Aquibium oceanicum: one gene and its partner. Each later gene encodes a partner of the first gene's protein in a complex. Links are inferred from orthologs where the notes say so. Each region holds a gene or a part of one and is shown on either strand. Other genes may lie near its edges.

The links.
Region 2: the proteins of katE (region 1) and hfq are in contact, whole or in part, in a crystal structure (PDB 3VU3), measured with the Escherichia coli proteins. The link is inferred for Aquibium oceanicum from one-to-one orthologs.

Annotation. Positions count from the first base shown.
Region 1 is NZ_CP018171.1:4,399,929-4,403,224, forward strand. What follows is about bases 8-2,985. They hold katE (catalase), read right to left. Parts: upstream 2,565-2,985; coding sequence 450-2,564; downstream 8-449. Other genes in these bases: BSQ44_RS21490 (extracellular catalytic domain type 1 short-chain-length polyhydroxyalkanoate depolymerase), read left to right, coding at 8-364; BSQ44_RS21500 (acyl-CoA dehydrogenase family protein), read right to left, coding at 2,678-2,985. Outside these bases: more of BSQ44_RS21490, read left to right, coding at 1-7; more of BSQ44_RS21500, read right to left, coding at 2,986-3,296.
Region 2 is NZ_CP018171.1:3,110,499-3,113,577, forward strand. The notes cover bases 313-3,073. They hold hfq (RNA chaperone Hfq), read right to left. Parts: upstream 1,937-3,073; coding sequence 1,688-1,936; downstream 313-1,687. Other genes in these bases: hflX (GTPase HflX), read right to left, coding at 313-1,687; BSQ44_RS15200 (D-amino-acid transaminase), read right to left, coding at 2,075-2,935; trkA (Trk system potassium transporter TrkA), read right to left, coding at 2,964-3,073. In the rest of the region: mazG (nucleoside triphosphate pyrophosphohydrolase), read left to right, coding at 1-281; more of hflX, read right to left, coding at 287-312; more of trkA, read right to left, coding at 3,074-3,079. UniProt on the Escherichia coli protein: RNA chaperone that binds small regulatory RNA (sRNAs) and mRNAs to facilitate mRNA translational regulation in response to envelope stress, environmental stress and changes in metabolite concentrations.

The DNA of each region.
Region 1 (3,296 bases):
GACGCGGCAGGTCTGGTGCGACGCCGCCGGCGAGGCGGTGCTGGAGGTCAACATGATCGCCGGCATGGGCCACGGCACGCCGGTCGGCCATGACGGGCCGGGGTCGGTGGGACCCTACATGCTGGACGTCGGCATTTCGTCGACGCGGCGGATTGCCGGGTTCTGGGGCATCGCGCAAGCGGTCGTGACGGAAGGGGAAACGGATGCCGTGTCGCCCGCCTCCCGGCCCCATCGCGATGCGACCGGGCAGGATGCGACGAAGGCCGCGGCGCCGAAGCGGGATACGCATCAGCCGGCAGCGGAGGCGACCGGCGTCCAGAAGATCATCGAGGATGCCCTGCGCACGGCGGGCCTGATGCACTGACCGGCACACTTCGCGCGGGTCACCGAACAAGCACGAAGGCGCCGGCTCTGCACCGGCGCCTTCGCTTCCTACATGGTCGGGGCCGCTACAGCTTGACCGCCATCTCGCGGCTCCAGAGACGCAGTTTGCGGCAGGAGGCGATGAAACCGTCGATCGCCTTCTGGCCGTCGCCGATGTCGATCATTCCTTCGTCGGCGTCCGGCTCCACGCCTGCCTTCTGAAGCAGCGGCGCGGCGTGGGCGGTGATGCCGATGAACTTGCAGTGGGCAAAGGCGTCGGCAACGAAATCGCGCGCGGCGGCCTCGCCCGTCAGGTGCTCGGCTCCCTCCTCCGACAGGATCAGCGCCACGGCGTCGAACAGGACCGACGGCCCGCCGTCGATCATGTGCTTGGCCTCGATCCAGCTGCCGTCGGCCGCCTCGACGCCGCCGACCCTGGGCGCCACGACCTCCATCATCGCGCCTTCCTTCTGGAGCGCGGCCTGAAGCTTCTTCAGGAGCGCGGCGTCGGCGCCGGGGCTGACCAGGACGCCGACCTTGCGGCCGGCAAAGCTGTCGGGGCCGTTCTGGATGATCGAGAGCGCCGGGGACGGGTCGAGATCGGTGCGCGGCGTCACCGCAGCGTCGGCCGGCTTGGGCAGCTTCTTCATGCCGAGCTTGTCGGCAACCATCTCGGCCAGTCCCTCGTCGATGTTGAGGAGATGCGAGACCATGCGCTCGCGGATCGCCGGGGTCTCGACCTTGGAGAGTTCGAAGGTCAGGGCCATGGCGATGTGCTTCTGCTCCGGCGCGGTCTGGCTGTCGAAGAACTGCCGCGCCTGGCTGTAGTGATCGGCAAAACTCTCCGCCCGCAGGCGCACCTTCTCGCCCTCGAGCGGCTCGGCGAAGGAGCGGAAGCCGCGACGGGGCGATTCGCGCGGGCCGTCGTCGAACGAGTTCGGCTGATAGTTGGTGCGCCCGACGGGGTTGCGCATCGCCATGTGCCCGTCCTGCTGGAAGTGGTGCATCGGGCACTTCGGCGCGTTGATCGGGATATGGCTGAAGTTGGTCGAGCCCAGCCGTTTGATCTGGGTGTCGAGGTAGGAGAAGTTGCGGCCCTGCAGCAGCGGGTCGTTGGAGAAGTCGACCCCGGGCGGCACGTTCTGCGTCATGAACGCGACCTGCTCGGTCTCGGCGAAGAAGTTGTCGGGCATGCGGTCGAGCACCAGCCGGCCGACGGGGATCGGCTTCAGCAGTTCCTCGGGGATGATCTTGGTCGGGTCGAGCACGTCGAAATCGAAGCCGTCGGCGAAGGCCTGGTCGAAGAGCTGTACGCGCAGTTCCCATTCGGGGAAATCGCCCGCCTGGATCGCGTCCCACAGGTCTCGGCGGTGGAAGTCGGGATCGGCGCCATTGATCTTCACGGCCTCGTTCCACACGACGGACTGGAGCCCGGCCTTGGGCTTCCAGTGGAATTTGACGAAGGTCGACTCGTCCTTCTCGTTCAGGAAGCGGAAGGTGTGGACGCCGAACCCTTCCATGAAGCGGAAGGAGCGCGGGATGGCGCGGTCGGACATGACCCACATGATCATGTTCATGGATTCGGGGGTCAGCGAGATGAAGTCCCAGAAATTGTCGTGCGCCGACTGAGCCTGCGGGAAGCCGCGGTCCGGCTCGGCCTTCACGGAGTGGATCAAGTCGGGGAACTTGATCGCGTCCTGGATGAAGAAGACCGGGATGTTGTTGCCGACGATGTCCCAGTTGCCTTCCTTGGTGTAGAGCTTGACCGCGAAGCCGCGCACGTCGCGGGCGAGGTCGAACGAGCCCTTGGAGCCGGCGACGGTGGAAAAGCGCACGAAGGCCGGGGTCTTCTCGCCGGCGCGCTGGAAAATGTCGGCGCGGGTGTATTTGGCGAGCGACTCGTAGGTCTCGAAATAACCGTGCGCGCCGTAGCCGCGCGCATGCACCACGCGCTCGGGGATGCGTTCGTGGTCGAAATGGAAGATCTTCTCGCGGAAGTGGAAGTCCTCGATCAGGCTCGGGCCACGCGGGCCGGCCTTCAGCGTGTTCTGGTCGTCTGACACGGGCACGCCGTGCGCCGTGGTCATGACGGGCGTATCGCCCTCGGCGATCTGGTGCAGTTCGCCGCCATTGCCGCGCACGAGTTTCTGGTCGTGGATCGTCGCGGTCGTGCTGGACGACTGTTTGGTGGACTTGGCCATAGTGGTTCCTTCGAGAAGAGAGACGCGCAGCGCGCGTTTCGCTTAATGAAGCGGCAGCCTTAGGGTTCCACGGTGGTTGCAATGGAGGGTGGCGGATGGCGTGCCACCACGGCTCAGTCGGTCTTCCGCGCGCGGTTTCCCGTGCCCGGCAGGGTGCCTTCCAGCTTGCAGATGATGCCGAGCATGATCTCGTCGGCGCCGCCGCCGATCGAGACGAGGCGGGTGTCGCGGTAAGCGCGGCTGATGGGATTGTCGGCGGTGAAGCCCATGCCGCCCCAGTATTGCAGGCAGGCATCGGAGATCTCGCGCGCCAGCCGCCCGGTCTTGAGCTTGGCCATGGAGGCGAGTTTCGTCACGTCGCTGCCGGCGACGTACTGCTCCACCGCGCTCCAGGCGAGCGCACGCAGCGCCTCGACCTCGGTGCGCAGTTCCGCCAGGCGGAAATGCACCACCTGGTTGTCGAGGATCGACTTGCCGAAGGCGTTGCGCTCGGAGGTGTATTCGATGGTGAGATCGATGAGGCGGTCGAAGGCCTTGATCGAACTCGCGGTCAGATAGAGCCGCTCCTCCTGGAACTGCAGCATCTGGTAGGTGAAGCCCATGCCCTCCTGCCCGATCAGGTTGGCCGCGGGAACGCGCACCTCGTCGAAGAAGAGCTGCGCGGTGTCGGAGGAGTTCATGCCGATCTTGTGGATCTTCTGGCGCGTGATTCCCCTGGCGTCCATCGGCACG
Region 2 (3,079 bases), 1.3 Mb from region 1 along the record:
TCGACAAGATCGAGGAGGAGATCGCAGAACTGCGTAAGGCGATCGCCGACGGCGACCAGGCGTCCACGCAGGACGAGTTCGGCGACGTGCTCTTCGCGCTGGTCAATTTCGGCCGTCACGCCGGCATCGACGGCGAGACGGCGCTCCACGGGACGAACGCAAAGTTCCGCCGCCGCTTCCACTACATCGAACGGGCGCTGAACGCGTCCGGAAGCCGTCTCGAAGACGCCTCGCTCGATGAGATGGAAGATCTCTGGCAGCGCGCGAAAGCGGCCGAGTAGTATCGCTACTCCGGCGCCGGCCCAGCGGTCGTTAGCCGGCTTTCCAGTTCGGCGCGTGTTGCGCGCGTGACGCGGATCGTCAGTTCCGCGCCGCCGTCATCGAGGTCCTTGCGCGTGATGATCTCGGCGTTCCGGTAGATCCAGTCGAGGTGGCGCAGGCCGTCCGGCGGGACCTGCACCGTCATCGTCTCCAGATCCCCCGAGACGCGGCTTTCCACGATGGCGAGAAGGTTTTCCAGCCCCTCCCCGCTGATCGCCGACACCGCCACGGGCGGCGCCTGCGGGTCGCGCGCAGCCTGCTGCATCAGCCGCTCGCGGTTTTGCGCGTCCAGCTGATCGATCTTGTTCCAGACCTCAACCACCTTGCCGTCGGGCGCGGTGTCGACGCCGAGGTCGGAGAGAATCCGCTCGACGTCCTCGGCCTGCGCGGCCGTGTCCGGATCGGAAATGTCGCGCAGGTGGATGACGAGATCGGCCTCGACCACTTCTTCCAGCGTTGCCCGGAACGCTGCCACCAGATGCGTCGGCAAGTCGGAGATGAAGCCGACGGTGTCGGACAGGATGACGATCGTGCCATGCGGCAGCCGCACACGACGCAGGGTCGGGTCGAGCGTGGCGAAGAGCATGTTCTCGGCCAGCACCTCGGCGCCGGTCAGCCGGTTGAACAGCGTCGACTTGCCGGCATTGGTGTAGCCCACGATCGCCACCACCGGGAACGGAACCTTGCGGCGCTTGGAGCGGTGCAGTTCGCGCGTGCGCCGCACGGTTTCGAGCTCGCGCTTCAGCTTGGTGATCTTGTCCTGCAGGATGCGCCGGTCGGCCTCGATCTGGGTTTCGCCGGGACCGCCAAGGAACCCCGCGCCGCCGCGCTGGCGTTCAAGGTGCGTCCAGCTGCGCACGAGGCGGCCCTTCTGGTAGTTCAGATGGGCGAGTTCCACCTGCAGCGCGCCTTCCTTGGTGCGCGCCCGTTCGCCAAAGATTTCCAGGATGATGCCGGTGCGGTCCAGCACCTTGGCGTTCAGCGCCTTTTCGAGGTTGCGCTGCTGCACGGGGGTCAGCGGATGGTCGATGATGACCAGCGACGCTTCCGCCTGCTTGATGTGTTCGGCCAGTTCCTCGATCTTGCCGGTTCCAAGAAGCGTCGCCGGACGCGGCACGTTCACCGTCACGATTTCCGTGTAGACCGGATCGAGATCGATCGCCCTTGCAAGCCCGATCGCCTCCGCGAAGCGCGCTTCGGGAGACCGCGACAGCCGCGGACGGGCCTTGCTCTCGTCGTCCTCGCGGGAAAATCGCGGCAGCACGGGCACGACGATCGCGGCGCGCGCCGTCTTGCCCTTCAGTGCCTCGTCGGCCTGCCGGTCCTTCGCCCCCTGCTGGCGCCCGCCCGGATTGCTAGCGTCCAATCAGCTTTCCCGGCTGCTTTCCTCGCCATCGAACATCTGAACCGGCTGGCTCGGCATGATGGTGGAAATGGCATGCTTGTAGACGAGCTGCGAGTGCCCGTCGCGGCGCAGGAGAACACAGAAATTGTCGAACGATGTCACCACGCCCGTAAGCTTCACACCATTGATCAGGAAGATCGTAAGAGGATTCTTGCTCTTGCGTACTGAATTCAGGAACAGATCCTGAAGATTCTGCGAACGTTCCGCCATTTTTCTTTTCTTTCGCCGTTCCCCGTCCCCCGTACACGACGGCGTCAACACGTAAACGCCCGTTCCAAATGTACGAAAAACTACCCACCTCGGAAGGGTTGGCGCAATAGCTCGCCCCACTCCCCCTCAATGCGGTTATCAGGCTTGGCTTTTTTCCGCAACGTCAAAAAAAGCCTCGCGCAGCGAAAGTACCACCGAACCCGGGTGGCCGTTAGCGATCACATGGCCGTCGATCTCGACCACCGGCATCGCGATGGTCGTCGCCGAACTGATGAAGGCTTCCCGGGCGTCCTTCGCCTCCGCGACCGTGAAGCCGCGCTCCTCGATCGCGAGGCCGAGCTTGGCGGCGACCTCGAACAGCGTTGTGCGGGTGATGCCCCGCAGGATGCCGTGGTCGGCCGGCCTGGTGACGAGACGGCCATCCTTCGTGACGATCCAGGCATTCGAGGATCCGCCCTCCTTCACCATGCCGTCGGTGTCGACGAACCACGCCTCCTGCGCGCCCGCGTCCCTGGCCGCCTGCTTGGCCAGTACGTTGGGCAGGAGGCCCACCGTCTTGACGTCGACGCGGTCCCAGCGGTTTTCCGGCACGGTGATCACCTTGATGCCGGTTCCGGCCCGCTTGGCACCAACGGCGGGATCGACCTTGCGCGCCGTGACGACGAGAGACGGCGCGGTATCCTTGGGAAACAGGAAGTCGCGCGGGGCAACGCCGCGCGTCACCTGGAGATAGACAAGGCCGTCGCGCACCCGGTTGCGCGCCACCACCTCGCGAATGATAACCTCCAGCGCCTTGCGGCCGAGCGGCCAGTCCATCGCCAGTTCCCGCAGCGACCGATCGAGCCGGTCGAGATGCCCCTTCATGTCCACGATGAAGCCGCGCGCCACCTCGCACACCTCGTAGACGCCGTCGGCGAACTGGTAGCCGCGGTCCTCGATGTGCACCGCGGCCTCGGCATGGCGCACGTAGCGCCCGTTCACGTAGGAAATTCTCGGCATTGTCCCCTCGGCTCCGACCGGCGCGCTTCTAGAAGAACTCGAGACTGACGCGGAACATCTGTTCGACCTGGCGCACCGCGTTCGCCATGGCGAAGATCACCACCCGGTCGCCGGGGCGGATGAGCAGCGAGCCGCTCGGCTTGA